3 regions of the Simiduia curdlanivorans genome follow, and region 2 is predicted to be linked to each of the others. Evidence: predicted binding sites of a transcription regulator. Region 2 holds the regulator's gene; each other region holds the start of a gene.
The links. Region 2 encodes sigma-54, which starts transcription at its own class of promoters, with help from an activator protein. Its sites were predicted from a motif close to TGGCACANNNNTTGCNNT; they were not measured.

Region 1 (4,777 bases), 190 kb from region 2:
CCATCACCACGGCATCGCCGCGCCGGCTCACCAAGCGCACGTAAGATTGATGTTCGATGCCCAGCTCCGCTGCGGCATCGGGGTTCATTTCCATGTAGGGCGTGGGGCTGAACTTATTCAAGTTGCCGATCTTTCCGGTGCGGGTGCGGGTGTGAAAATGCTCTACCACGCGGCCCGAGTTGAGCCAGAAGGGATAGTCGTCATCTGGGCACTCGTTGTTGTTAACGAAATCAACGCAAATTAAATTGGCGCGGCCCGAGGGGGTTTGAAAAACGCCGTCTGTGTACAAGCGCTGGTTGCCTTTGAACTCCACCCGGCTCTTGTTATCGATGGCTATCACTTTGCCTAAGCGCGCTTCATCGGCGCTTGCGTCGGCTTCGGTGTAGGGCCATTGAATACCGCGCGCGGCTTCGATTTTATCCCAGGTCATACCAGAAATATCGAGCGTGCGGCCTTCGCCTTTAGACAGCTCGCGCATTTCGTTAAAGGCGGCTTCGGCGTTTTCGGGGAAATTTACTTTATTGCGGTCTTCAAAGCGCTTGGACATTTCCTTGAAGATCCAGAAGTCGGGCTTTGACTCTTTATAGGCCGGCAACACATTGCGGGTTAAGTTAACACGGCGCTCGGTATTGGTGTGGCAGCCTTCCTTTTCCGCCCACACGGCAGCCGGTAAAAACACATGCGAGTGTTTATTGGTTTCCACATCCTCATAAATGTCTTGCACCACTAAGAACTCCAATTTTTCCATCGCCTTGCGAATGCGCGGTTGATTGGGCATGGAGGTCATGGGATTGGTTGCCACTAACCACAAACCTTTTATTTGGCCGGACTCGATCGCCGGGAATATATCCGTTTGCGCCAAACCGCGCTTGGGTGGGAAAAAAGATTCATCTACGCCCCAGAAGTCGGCGATGTGTTGGCGATCTTCGGGTTTTTCCAAATAGCGGTAGCCGGGCAGGCCAGAACAGGACGACCACTCGCGCGTGCCCATAGCGTTGCACTGGCCGGTTATCGATAAACTCGTGCCACCCAATTTGCCGATATTGCCGGTGATTAAATTTAAGTTGTTGATGTTGGCAACGCCGTCTGAGCCGTGGGTGGATTGATTAATGCCCATGGTCCAAATGCTCATGGCGCTGCTAGCGTTGGCGTAAACCCGGGCCACATGGCGGATACGATCTTCGTCGATACCGCAAATATGTTGCGCCTGCTTTGGATCGTATTTGCTCTGTACTAGTTCGCGTAAATCGTCGATGCCTTGAGTGTGCTTGGCAATATAGTCTTCGTCGGCCAAGCCCTCTTTAAAAATAACGTGCATCATCGCGTTGATTAACACGGTGTCGGTGCCGGGTGTAATGGGCAGGTGAATATCGGCAAACTGCGCCAGCATGGTGACCCGTGGGTCTACCACAATGAGCGGGAAGTGGCGCTTCTCGCGCGCCTCTTTTAAACGCCAATAAATAATTGGATGCTGTTCCGGTAAGTTTGACCCGAACGCCATCAAGCAGCCGGTGTGTTCGAAATCCTCATAACAACCCGGTGGGCCGTCGGAACCGAAGGAGCGCTTGTAACCCGAAACCGCCGAGGCCATGCACAGGGTGGTGTTGCCGTCGTAATTATTGGTGCCTATTTGGCCGCGCACCAATTTGCCCAGGGCGTAAAATTCTTCCGTTAATAATTGCCCGGTGGATACGATGGCGAAGCTATCGCGGCCGTATTTGGCTTGAATGTCTTTAATTTTTTCCGCGGTTTTATCCAGTGCCGCGTCCCAGGTCGTGGGCGCGAAGGGCTGATGGGCCTTTTCGCGCATGAGCGGTACTGTGCCGCGCCCGGGTGAGTTAAACAGGTCGTGTTCGAGCAGGCCCTTTATGCAGAGTTTGCCTCGGTTGACATCGGCGCCGGCATGGCCGCGGCTGGTGATTACCTTGCCTTCCGCACTCACCCCAAGCTCGATGGAGCAGCCGGTGGAGCAATAGTTACAGGTGGCGTACTTCCACTCTTTAACAGGCTTGGCGGGGATGCTAATAGGCTTACGCTTTTTACGACCGAATATCATGCTGCTTCCTAGAGGTTGGTGCTACTCATTAAGGAGTAGAAAATTCGAACTCATAGGCATAAAGCAATTAGTGAACCAACTTGGCTAGGGGGCGAAAGTTTTGTGAATCTGGGTGATTTAGGTGGGTTTACTGCGCCATATTTCGTGCTATGCCCCTGTAGACGCTGAAAAACTGTGCATTTTTACCTTGTAGGCCGTCGCGGAGGTGCTTTCGGCGAGGACTTGCGGCACCAATTGTGTGCGATTAGCCTTTTATTGGTGCGGCTTCGAGTTTGCGTTCGCCTCTTTGTTGTGCGCGCTGCACGTTATGGGTGCGACGAGGGCGGTGAGTAGGTGGCTTTGTTGGTGCGTCGCGTTAGGTTTTTAACGAATTGCACTCTTGTTTCTATATAGGCGTGAAGAAAATTAACCAACGGCGTGATTTTTTAAAAAAAATTAACGAATAATTTTAATTGGCATTGTCTTTGCTCTACTCAGTGCATTAGCGCAGTTCACTAGAACATAAGTTATTCAAGACTTAGCGCAACACACTGAGTGGAGTCAGCCAATATGCCAGCCAGCCCAGCCACAAGAACCCATTTTCTCGCCCGGTTAAAGCCGCGTAATAGCGCTGCAGCTGGGCGCGTGTCCCTGGTGGGCGCAGGGCCTGGCGATGCAGATTTACTCACGGTAAAAGCCTTGCGCACACTGCAGCAAGCCGATGTTATTTTTTATGATCGCTTGGTTAGCGAAGATATTCGTGCCTTATTTCCGAGCAGTACGCCTGCTATTTATGTGGGCAAAGCAAAAGATCGTCATTCCATTCCCCAGCAGGATTTAAATTCTCTTCTGGTAGAAACCGCACAGCTCGGTTTACACGTTTGTCGGCTGAAAGGCGGTGATGCCTTTGTGTTTGGCCGGGGCGGCGAAGAGATGTTGGAACTTAAGCAGGCCGGCATTGCCGTCGACGTGGTGCCCGGCATCACCGCTGGCGCTGGCGCAACGGCCTACGCAGGCATCCCGTTAACCCATCGCGGTATCGCCCAGGGGGTGAGTTTTGTCACCGCGCACGGCGAGAAGGAGTTGCATATCAATTGGTCGTCGCTGGCGCACAGCGGACACACCTTGGTGTTCTACATGGGCTTGGGATCTGCAGCCACTATCGCCCGCGAGTTGCAAAGCGCTGGCCTTAGCGCCAATACACCCGCGGCCATTATCGAAAAAGGTTGCTCGGCTCAGCAGCGTGTATTTACCGAGAGCCTTGCGCACTTGCCCGACTTGGTCGAGCGTCATCAGATTGAATCGCCGGCCTTAATTGTTGTTGGCGAGGTGGTGCGCCTGCGCGAACAGCTGCAGTGGCTAGAGCAAATTGCCAGCCCAGAACAGCAAGATATTTACGCCGAAGTGGCAACGCCTGTTGCAGGCAATGCGCTGGCGAGTGTTTCAAATTCTATTAATAAAAATTCCCCTTGGGAAAAATTGTCAGCCTGACGTGAGGAAAGAATATGAGTAAGCAACGCATCGTAGTCGTTGGCAACGGTATGGTCGGCCACAAGTTTATTGATAATGTGGTGACCTCTGATCACGCCAACAACTATCAAGTTATCACGTTTTCCGAAGAGCCTAGGCTGGCCTACGATCGGGTGCAATTGTCCAAGTATTTTTCCGGTTCAAGCGCCGAGGATTTGGCCTTAACCACGGAATCTTATTATCAAGATAAGGGCGTGAACTATGTTCTATCCGATAAGGTGGTTGATCTCGACTTTGACAATAAAGAAGTCATCACCGCCAGTGGTCGGCGCGAAGCCTACGATCAATTAGTACTGGCAACCGGCTCTTTCCCCTTCGTGCCACCTATTCCCGGTAATGATCAACCACACTGTTTGGTTTATCGCACCATCGAAGATTTGGAGGCCATTACCGCGTCGGCCCAGCAATCGAAGGTGGGTGTTGTGGTGGGCGGTGGGCTCTTGGGTTTGGAGGCCGCGAATGCGCTCAAGCAAGCCGGGCTGGAAACTCACGTGGTGGAGTTTGCGCCGCGCTTGATGGCGGTGCAGTTGGACGAGGGCGGCGGCAAGTTACTGCGCAATAAAATTGAAGGTTTAGGTGTGCGCGTGCACACCCAAAAAGCGACCACGGCGATTGTTGCCGGCGAAGAGTGTCGCTATCGCATGAATTTTGCCGATGGTAGCCACCTTGAAACCGACATGATTTTATTCTCCGCCGGTATTCGGCCGCAGGATGAGTTGGCGCGCAAGTGCGGTATCGATTTAGGTGAGCGCGGCGGCATTGTGGTAGATAACCATTGCCAAACCTCGGTTAAAAATGTCTATGCCATTGGCGAGTGCGCGCTGTGGAGCGGTCGTATTTATGGCTTAGTAGCGCCTGGTTATGAAATGGCCAAGGTTGCGCTTTCGCATATCACCGGCGGCGATCAACAGTTTACCGGCGCCGATATGAGCACCAAATTAAAATTGCTTGGTGTCGATGTGGCATCGGTGGGCGATGCCCACGGCAATACCCCCGGTTGTAAAAGTTATACCTACAGCAATGATGTGGACGAGGTGTACAAGCGCATCATCGTGTCGGCCGATAACACCCGCTTGCTCGGTGCTGTGTTAGTGGGTGATGCCGACGGCTACGGCATTTTGCAGCAACTTTGCGTTAATGAAATGGATTTGCCAGACGACCCCAATGCATTGATTTTACCCTCGGTGGATGGCGCCGGTGCGGTAATGGGTG
Region 2 (4,777 bases):
CCATAAGGGTAAATATGACGTCGACCGGCGCACCGTCGATGGCATCGAAGTCGATCGGGCTGGAGAGCACAACCAAAGCGCCAATAGTGCTTTCACAGCTGGCGACTCGACAGTGTGGGATAGCAATTCCATGACCTAAGCCCGTGCTACCCAGTTTTTCACGCGCGATTAAGCTGCGAAATAGTGTATCGGCATCTAGGCTGGGTATATCAGTGGCGATGATGTTGGCGATCGTCTCAAGCACGCGCTTTTTACTGACGCCCTCTACACCGTGTTGTACACGGCGAGGGGCTAGAAGGGTTTCAAACTGCATAGGGTTATCGATGGCTTCGGAGTTTTTCTTTGTGTTTAATTAGTTGGCGATCTAGCTTATCAGAGAGCAGGTCTATGGCTGCATAGAGATCCTGAGACTCTGAATCAGCGAAAAATTCAGCGCCACTGACGTGTACTGTCGCTTCCGCCTTTTGCTGTAGTTTATCAACACTTAGTATGGTGTTGATACTGGTTATTCGGTCGTGGTGTCGCTCGAGCTTTTCCAGCTTTGCATGGACGTAATCTTTTATGGCGTCGGTCAGGTCTAGGTGGTGTCCGCTGATATTTATTTGCATTCGGCTGCTCCTTTGTGTCGCTGCTTTTGCTGTCAACTGCCCTTTTTTGGTGCAAACCCCAAAGCTGGGCGCCTAAAACTAGGGTGTAGCGGTGTTGCTTGATCTAGCGTTTAGATCAATCTCTTGCGTTCATTGGATGCTGCAATGCCCAATGACTCTCGGTATTTAGCGATAGTTCTGCGCGCTACCTGAATGCCTTGCTCTTCAAGCAGGGTGGTGATTTTACTGTCGCTTAAGGGTTTTTTCGGATTCTCAGCCGCCACCAGCTTCTTAATAATGGCGCGAATCGCGGTGGATGAGCACTCTCCACCCGCATCCGTGCTGACGTGGCTGGAGAAAAAGTATTTCAGCTCGAAGATGCCCCGCGGGGTGTGCATATACTTTTGTGTGGTAACGCGGGAGATGGTGGACTCGTGCATGCCAACTTCTTCTGCAATGTCGTGCAGTACCATAGGGCGCATGGCCTCGGGGCCGGATTCAAAAAAGCCCATTTGCTTTTCGACGATGCAACTGGCGACCTTGAGCAGGGTTTCGTTGCGGCTTTGCAGGCTCTTGAGGAACCAGCGCGCCTCTTGCAAATGGTCGCGCATGAAGTTGTTATCTGGGCTGGTATCTGCCCGTTTGACGAGCGAGGCGTAACCAGCGTTAATGCGTATTTTAGGCGCTATGTCTGGGTTAAGTTCCACTAACCAGCGATCCTGCTTCTTACTGACAAAGACATCTGGAACAACATATTCAGTATCGGCCTGTGCGATTTGTTCGCCGGGGCGCGGGTTTAGGGTTTGAATTAACCCGATTACCTCTGCCAGCTCAGCTTCTTTAAGTTTACAGCGCCGCATCAGTTGCTTGTAATCGCGATTGCCTAACAGCGCTAAATGATCCTTAACAATAAGCTTAGCAGCATCTAGGAAAGGTGTAGTAGTTGGCAGTGTTCGCAGTTGGATAAGTAGGCACTCGGCCAAGTCTTGGCCGGCGACACCGACCGGGTCAAACTGTTGAATGCGATGGAGAACCGCTAACACTTCGTCCAGTTCAACCGGGTCTTCGAGCATTTCCTGTTCTTGATTGAGGCCCTCGGCTATGTCGCCGATGGGGTTGCCCAGCATGCCGCTCGGTTCGATATCGTCGATGATCGATAGGGCGATGACTCTGTCCCTGTCGCTCATGGGGGTTAAATTGAGCTGCCACAGCAGGTGTTCCTGCAGGCTTTCGCCGGTGCTATCGCCGCGCTCGTAATCGCGGTCTTCGTCGCTGCCTGAACCGCTGCTGGCTGGGCCGGAGGTGTAGATGTCGTCCCAGTTGGTGTCGACCGGCAGGTCGTCGGGTATGTCGTTGTTCCAGTCACTATCCATCTCATTGGACTGGTTGTTATCGGGTGAAGTTTCCGGCGTGTTTAATTCTTGTAGGTTGGTTTCGGTAGATTCTTTGGCACTGTTAAATTCTGGGTCGCTAGGTTCGCTGACATCGCTACTGGCCTCTGTGTCCTGTGCCCCGTCTTCGCCCTCTGATATTTCGAGCATGGGGTTGGATTCTAGCGCCTCCTGAATTTCCGCTTGCAAATCCAAGGTGGACAACTGCAGCAGCCGGATGGCCTGCTGCAACTGCGGCGTCATGGTCAGTTGTTGACCTAGCTTGAGCTGTAGTGATGGCTTCATGGTTTGATGACTAACATCCTTTAAGGTAGTGCCTCGCAACTTCGCCGAGGTATGGTCTTAGTGTAGTCATCCGTCAGGGCTCAGGCAATATTGACAAGCAAGCTCCATGCCTTTATGAGCCGTAGGGTAAATTAAAATTAGAGAGTGAATTGATCACCTAAATAAACCTCGCGGACTCGCTGGTTGGCTAGCACAGTATTGGCGTCGCCTTCTGCGATGATATGCCCCTCGCTGACGATATAGGCTTTCTCGCAGATACTGAGAGTTTCGCGCACATTGTGATCGGTAATAAGCACGCCTATACCGCGTTCTTTGAGGTGTTTGATGATGTTTTTAATGTCGCCCACGGAAATTGGGTCTACCCCAGCAAAGGGCTCGTCCAGCAAAATAAACTGCGGCTCAGTGGCCAATGCCCGTGCAATTTCTACGCGTCGTCGCTCGCCGCCAGAAAGTGCCATGCCTAGGCTGTCTCGAATATGGGTGATGTGAAATTCTTCGAGCAATGCTTCCATGCGTGCGAGGCGTTGCTTGCGGTTGAGCTCCTTGCGCGTCTCCAGTATGGCGAGAATATTGTTGGCCACGGTGAGCTTGCGAAATACGGACGCTTCTTGGGGTAGATAGCCGATACCGGCGCGCGCGCGGCCGTGGATGGGCATGCCCGTCAGGTTTTTATCGTCGATTAATACGCGCCCGGCGTCATTTTCCACCAGGCCCGCAATCATGTAAAAACAGGTGGTTTTGCCTGCCCCATTGGGGCCGAGTAGGCCGACGATTTGACCGCTGTTGACCTCCATGGACACATCGATAACGACACGCCGACCCTTGTAACTTTTGGCCAAATTTAATGCACTTAATTTAGCCATGCTATTCCTTCGCGTCGCTGTTTTTTTTCTGGGGTTGAAGAATCATTTTTACCCGGGAATTATTACTGTCTCGGCTGCCGGCTTCCACCAGCGCGAGATGAATGTCGTAGTTAATAATATCGCCCGTCACGATGGAGCCGTCTTGTTCAACTTGCGCGTTTTCAGTGATGGTTAATTTATCTTCTACAACCTCGTACTTGAGCGTGTTGCCGCGCGCAATAATCACTTCTTTGTCGAGTGCCGGCTTTTGTTGAAAGTGCGCGGGCGCGCCGGTGGCAACAATGCGGTTAACTTTTTTCTCGGCGCTGTGGATGACAATTTTATCGGCAACAATATGAATGCTACCTTGATCCATTTGCACGTTGCCGGTGTAAACAGTGATGCCTTTATTTTGATCCTGCGTTGCTTTGTCGGCTTCGATCTGAATCGGTTGGTCGCGATCCTCGGGTAGGCCGTAACTTAAAACGCTGGTCAGCGCCAAGGCTAGGATGGTTGTATTTTTAACAGCACCTTTAACGGTATTAATAAGGGGCATGGGTTCCTCTTACCTTGTGTTTAAGCGTGAGTGTTTGGGCCTTCATGTCAGCGGTTAAACCCACTGCAGTGGTTGTGCCCGTCGGTGTAATGATTTTTACCGGCTGGTCGGTATCGGCTATTTGACGCTTAGTAAAATAGATCATTCGATCGGTAAAGAGTTCCGTTATGCCTTTGACTGGATCTTCCTGCCATAAATGCACGTTGCCAATCAGTTCAACTTGCTGGCCTTTTTCTGTCGCGCGCCCCTGATCGGCTGTGATGTGCCAAGGGCGGGTGTTGTGCGTGAAAATTTGGGCTTCTATGGTTTCTATTAGGGTGTAGTCTTGATCGCTCGCCTTGCCTTTGGGTTGGAAGTGATCGGCGCGCGCACCGGTGATGTGTTGGCTTAAGCTTCCGCTCACATCGTATTGTTTGCTAATAAAGTTGGTAATAAAAAAAGCCGGTGCCATTTGTTGGTCTTTAGCGCTGCCTTTATCGAACAGTCGGCTGGACGGGTTGTCGACACTAAACAGATAAACAACAACCATAATGGCGATAATTATTGGCAGTAATTTCTTTAGTATTGCCATGCTTTTAGTCTTTACCTAAATAGACATTGAGCAGGTCTTGGTGTGTACCTTGAGATTTCATTAGGTAGTCGCAAGCCTCGCGCACCGCGCCTTCGCCACCGTTGCGGCTACTTTGCCAGTGGGCTTGGGCTACCACATCCGGGTGGGCGTTTGCTGTTGTCATGGCGAGGCCCACTTTAACCATGCAGGTTAGGTCGGGGTGATCGTCGCCCATAAAAGCGATTTGTTCTAGCGCGATAGAGTGGCTGGCGAGTATTTCTTGTAGCGCGGTAAATTTATCTTCGCGCCCTTGAATTAAAATAGTAATGCCCAGATCTTTAGCTCGGCGCTCCACCAGTGCGCTGGTGCGGCCGGTGATGATGCCCACTTTAACCCCGGTTTTTTGCAGCAGTTTTATGCCGTGGCCATCTTGCGTGTTGAACGCTTTCATCTCGTTGCCGCTGTTATCGAAATACAGCTTGCCGTCGGTTAAAACGCCGTCCACATCGAGCAGCAGTAGGCGAATGGATTGGGCAATTTTTAAAACTTGTGTCATGGAGTTAACT
Region 3 (4,777 bases), on a different contig from region 2:
CGTAAACATTCACTGACGTTGTATGGTTATAGGTGGTTTGGTCCGTAGGATCAAATTGATTAATGACAAAAGGCGTGAAGCTGGTACTGGTAAATGGACTGTATAAGCCAATCGCTGGCGGATTTGGATTGTTGAGGGTATAACCTTCATCAAGAATGAGATCAATTTCACCGCCCACCACCACGCCGTTTGCTGTCGCACTGGTATTGCCCACGGCGACGCCGTTATTACTGGGGTCAGCCTCTAAGGTTTGCGAAGGAACTGCGGCGTTACCGAGTACTTCTAGCGTATCGCCATCGGTAGTAGAGGTTATGGTGAAAGACAGATCATCGCCGATATTCGACGTTATAATAAGATCGCCGGTCGTAGCATCAAGCTGAGCCGTCACGCCAGGCAGGGTCGAGTTGGACAGGCCATTGATTTCTGCGGCTAAGCTTGTTAAATCATTCGACGTTAGCGGCACATTATTTAAATTAATAATCATATTGCCAGCAGCGTTTGAATAGCCGGCATTCACCAAGCGCGCCGTGGTTGTCGCCGTAGCGGTCACGCCGGCTAAGGCGTTCATCTCCGATGCAATTTCAGAGGCCGTTGCGCCAGCGGCACTAGTGTAGGTTACTGTTTGATCCGGCCCTACAATATCGATGCCTTGTTGCGGGTAACCATTATTGACCGCTGGGGTGCCGGAATTATCCTGTATGGTGCCAGCGCCAATTGCGCCAGCTAAACCCAAGGTACCAGCGTTGGCACTGGCGTTGGTCGCCGTTACTTGCGCCGCTTCACCACCTTGCAGCGCTTGAAACTCTAAATGAAAATTACCGCCACCATCGTCCACAGCCACAGCCAATACATCGATCGGTGTTTGAGGCAAGGTAGGCGAAAATATTTGCCCATTAATAACGCCTTCCAGTGTTCGAAGATCGTTAAAATTATTGATATTGGCCGGCACGCCGGAAGCGGTATTTAAGGTAATGGATACGGTGCCGTTGTTACCGGAACCAGCACCGGCTAATTGTAAATCAAAGGTAATGGTGTTGGCGTTGAAATCAAAGCCGGCGCCGGGCAAGGCAAAATTAGCTGAATCTACCGTGGAGGTTGTTGGCACTTGCAAGCCGGCCTGAGTTACGGCGATAGCATTGCCATCGGTTAGCAAAGTAGAGCCAGAGCGCTGCAGCACCGGCGCGTTTGCATCTAAATTTAAAGCGGAATCAACGAGCGTGGTTTGCCGCGGCGCCTGATTCCCGGTTTGGATTTGCATGTCGCCAAGAACGCCGCCAACAATGCCATTGATGTCGGCGCCAAAACCTTGCAGGCGGGCATTCGAGTTGGTAACGATATAGCCATCTTTATCGAGCCCAAAGGTACCGGCGCGGGTATACAACCTGTCGCCCCCCTGATCGACAATAAAAAAGCCCGCCCCACTAATCGCAAGATCCAGCTCATTTTCTGTGAAGCTGATATTACCCTGGCTAAATTGCTGAGATACCGCTTGTAACCGAACACCGCCGCCGATGGTATTTACCCCGGAGCCTAAAATGGTTGTCGCGTAGACATCACCGAACTCTGCGCGCGACGATTTAAAACCCGTGGTACTGGCATTGGCGATATTGTTGCCGGTGATCTTAAGGTCGGAGTTTGCTGCACGAATGCCGCTAAGAGCTGTGTTAAATGGCATTGTAATCTCCCACTAGAATACTAGTTAAATTGCTTTACATCAGACATTGCAACAGGGCCAATGCCAGCCAGATTTAAGGTCAGTTGACCGCCTGAACCAATCGTCACGCTATTCACGTTTGCACTTAAGGCTGTGTCTAACTGTGTCGGCTCGCCGTCTACACTCGCCATTACTTCAAACCGATAAACCCCGGCCGGAACGCCTTCGGGTTGACTGCTTTGCCAATCGAGCATTTCGCCGTTAGCCTCTAAAAACATACCGTCCCAACGAAAAACAACCTCGCCTGCCGACTGGTAACCAAGAGGAATGGACTCAACCAATGCGCCAGTTTCGCCGTAAATATTGATGGTCATGTCACTGGTTGAGGCGGGTAATTCAGCGCTTCCACTGACCACATTACCCAACTGCAAAGTGGCTGAATTTGTTGGCACTGTGACACTTCTGCCCACGAGTGCCGACGCCTGAAGCGCTTGATTAGACATCATGGCCGATGAGAAATTAGAAAAGTTAGAATTCAATTTTTCTATCTCCTCCAGCTCACTAAATTGCGCCAACTCGGCAATAAATGCCGTGTCGTCTTGAGGGCTCAATGGGTCTTGATTCTGCATCTTGACCATTAGCAGCTCGAGAAATTCAGCCTGACCCAACTCATTGCTTTTTGGCTTGTCGGTATTTTTTGATCCAATGTTCAGGTGATCTAAAACACTGCCAACATCACTGATACTGCTCATAGCGCTGCCCTCACCTACTGACCAATCGTTAATACGCGTTGCATCATCTGCTTCGCGGAGTTCATGACTTCCACATTGGTTTGGAAGCTTCTCGACGCGGAAATCATATTGGCCATTTCTTCAACCACATTAACGTTGGGGTAGAAGACGTAGCCCTCTTCATTTGCCAAGGGGTGATTGGGCTCATAGCGTTGCTGCAGCGGGGCATCGCTCTCGACAATACCTAACACCTGCACGCCACCCTCTACTTCACTAGGTGAGCCCATTAACAACTTGCCATTGGCTTGGTTAAAAGCCGTGGTAAATACGGGATGCCTGGCGCGGTAAGTTTGGTCGATACTCGAACTGGCCGACTCGGCATTGGCCATATTACTGGCCGTGGTATTAAGCCTAAGGCTTTGTGCGTTAAGGCCCGAACCTGCAATTGAAAATATGGAATCTAAAGACACGATTACTCTCCCCGAATTGCCGTCATTAGGCCTTTGAATTTGCCGTTTAGCATGGTGAAACTCGCCTGAAAGCCCAGTGCATTTTTCATGTAGGCGCTGTGTTCTATTTGCTCTTCCACCGTATTGCCATCAACTGACGGCTGGATGGGTGTGCGATAAAGCAGATCGTTTAAGCTGGTGATTGTTTGACCTTCGATATGACGGGCCTGGGTGTTTTCCAGCTCAAAAGTTGAGCGCTTTTGACCGGACAACTCTCGCGACAAAGCCGCCTTAAAGTCGAAATCACGGGCCTTGAATTGGGGTGTATCGGCATTGGCTAAATTATTGGCAAGCAGCTCTGCACGACTTGCTTTTAGCGCAAGAGTGGTTTCAAAAAATCCGGTTGCTTGTTGAAAACTAATCGCCATAACGCCCTCTGCTCTATCTTTGCTTTCAATCGGCTGTAGATAGGGTCGAACACTCCAATAGTGTCTTGCCTGTTACGCCTTCGCTTTAACACTCTAATAAGAATGCAACAGCTGTGCCAACGGCTGACACACGTATCAAGTAACTGATTTAATTAGAAAAAGGCAACCAATGACTTATTGCTGAGGGGAGTAAGTTTGGGCTAAGCGGCAACTTATTACCGCTGGCTAATCACGCTGTATGGCATCATTTTGCCCGGTACAGGATACCAGGGTTGCAGTGTACCATTTCAAAAAACTCGGATGCCCCGGCCAGGCCCTCGGAAGCACCTAAGAAAAGTACGCCGCCCGGGTTTAAGTTGCGGTGTATTCGTTTCAATATATCGAGCTTTAACTCATTGTTAAAATAGATCAGCACATTGCGGCAAAAGATAATATCGAAACTGCCTAGGCCGCCGTAGCTGTCTTGTAAATTCAGCGTACGGTAATTAATTCGACGGCTAACCTGCGCCTTAGCACGCCAGCTATCTTCCCCTAGCTGGTCAAAAAACGCATTTAACCGTTCCACCGACAAGCCGCGCATAACCGACATTTGATCGTAGGTAGCAGCCTTGGCAATTTTTAACATGCTGGGCGACAAGTCCGTGCCAGTTATATTGACGTTTACTAATTTCTTCGGACTAAGACGCTGATACTCTTCCACCGCCATGCTTATGGATAAGGGCTCTTGGCCCGAACTACAGGCAGCAGACCAAATATTGATACTGCTTTTTTGCCCAGCGAGCTCCGGAAAAATATGGCTTTTCAACATTTCAAAGGGATAAGTATCGCGAAACCAAAAGGTTTCATTGGTGGTCATGGCATCGATAACAATATCGCGCAAGGGCGAATATTTATTGCGCTCAAGTTCCTGAACCAGTTCACCCAAGTCTTTAAAGTTGTGGTGCGAAAGCAAGGGGCTGATACGTGTTGTGACCAAATACTGTTTACTTTCGGCTAGGTAAATACCGCAAGCATCGTGTAAGAAATCACGAAACTTGGTAAAGTGCGCGGAATCTAAAAAGGTTTGAGACAAGCCAATAATACTCATGTGGAAACAGCGCTGACAGTTTAACCCGGCAGCGCTGTTATTCTACGTTAATGACCAACAGGTTTATTCTTCATCCAACATACTTTCACCGCACATTGACTTCACTCGCTCATTAACACGCCGCGCCAGGTCGTCGGGGTGAAATTTAGCGAGGAAATCATCTGCGCCTACTTTTTTAACCATTGCCTGATTAAATACGCCGCTCAATGAAGTATGCAGGATAATATGTAGATCCTTTAACGCGGGGTTGCCACGCACTTCGGCCGTAAAAGTATAGCCATCCATTTCCGGCATTTCGATATCAGAAATCACCAACAGCAATTCCTGAGTCACGGTTTTCCCTGCCTCGATCAAGCTCTGCAGAAACTCCAGCGCCTCGCGGCCGTCTTTACATAGCGTTGTTTGCAGCCCCATAGATTCAATAACCC

Region 1: the regulator sigma-54 is predicted to act here: its motif matches at 2,117-2,134, upstream of QWY82_RS09750 (molybdopterin oxidoreductase family protein).
Region 3: the regulator sigma-54 is predicted to act here: its motif matches at 3,364-3,381, upstream of flgB (flagellar basal body rod protein FlgB).

Annotation. Positions count from the first base shown of each region.
Region 1 is NZ_JAUFQG010000004.1:2,177,096-2,181,872, forward strand. Features, by position in the region: gene QWY82_RS09750 (molybdopterin oxidoreductase family protein) at 1-2,056, opposite strand, end outside; gene cobA (uroporphyrinogen-III C-methyltransferase) at 2,606-3,526, shown strand; gene nirB (nitrite reductase large subunit NirB) at 3,541-4,777, shown strand, end outside.
Region 2 is NZ_JAUFQG010000004.1:1,991,953-1,996,729, forward strand. Features, by position in the region: gene ptsN (PTS IIA-like nitrogen regulatory protein PtsN) at 1-313, opposite strand, end outside; gene hpf (ribosome hibernation-promoting factor, HPF/YfiA family) at 318-608, opposite strand; gene QWY82_RS08885 (RNA polymerase factor sigma-54) at 719-2,263, opposite strand; gene lptB (LPS export ABC transporter ATP-binding protein) at 2,401-3,126, opposite strand; gene lptA (lipopolysaccharide transport periplasmic protein LptA) at 3,128-3,661, opposite strand; gene lptC (LPS export ABC transporter periplasmic protein LptC) at 3,648-4,232, opposite strand; gene QWY82_RS08905 (KdsC family phosphatase) at 4,237-4,767, opposite strand.
Region 3 is NZ_JAUFQG010000006.1:85,358-90,134, forward strand. Features, by position in the region: gene QWY82_RS14250 (flagellar hook-basal body complex protein) at 1-1,675, opposite strand, end outside; gene QWY82_RS14255 (flagellar hook assembly protein FlgD) at 1,696-2,406, opposite strand; gene flgC (flagellar basal body rod protein FlgC) at 2,421-2,855, opposite strand; gene flgB (flagellar basal body rod protein FlgB) at 2,858-3,262, opposite strand; gene QWY82_RS14270 (CheR family methyltransferase) at 3,507-4,349, opposite strand; gene QWY82_RS14275 (chemotaxis protein CheV) at 4,413-4,777, opposite strand, start outside.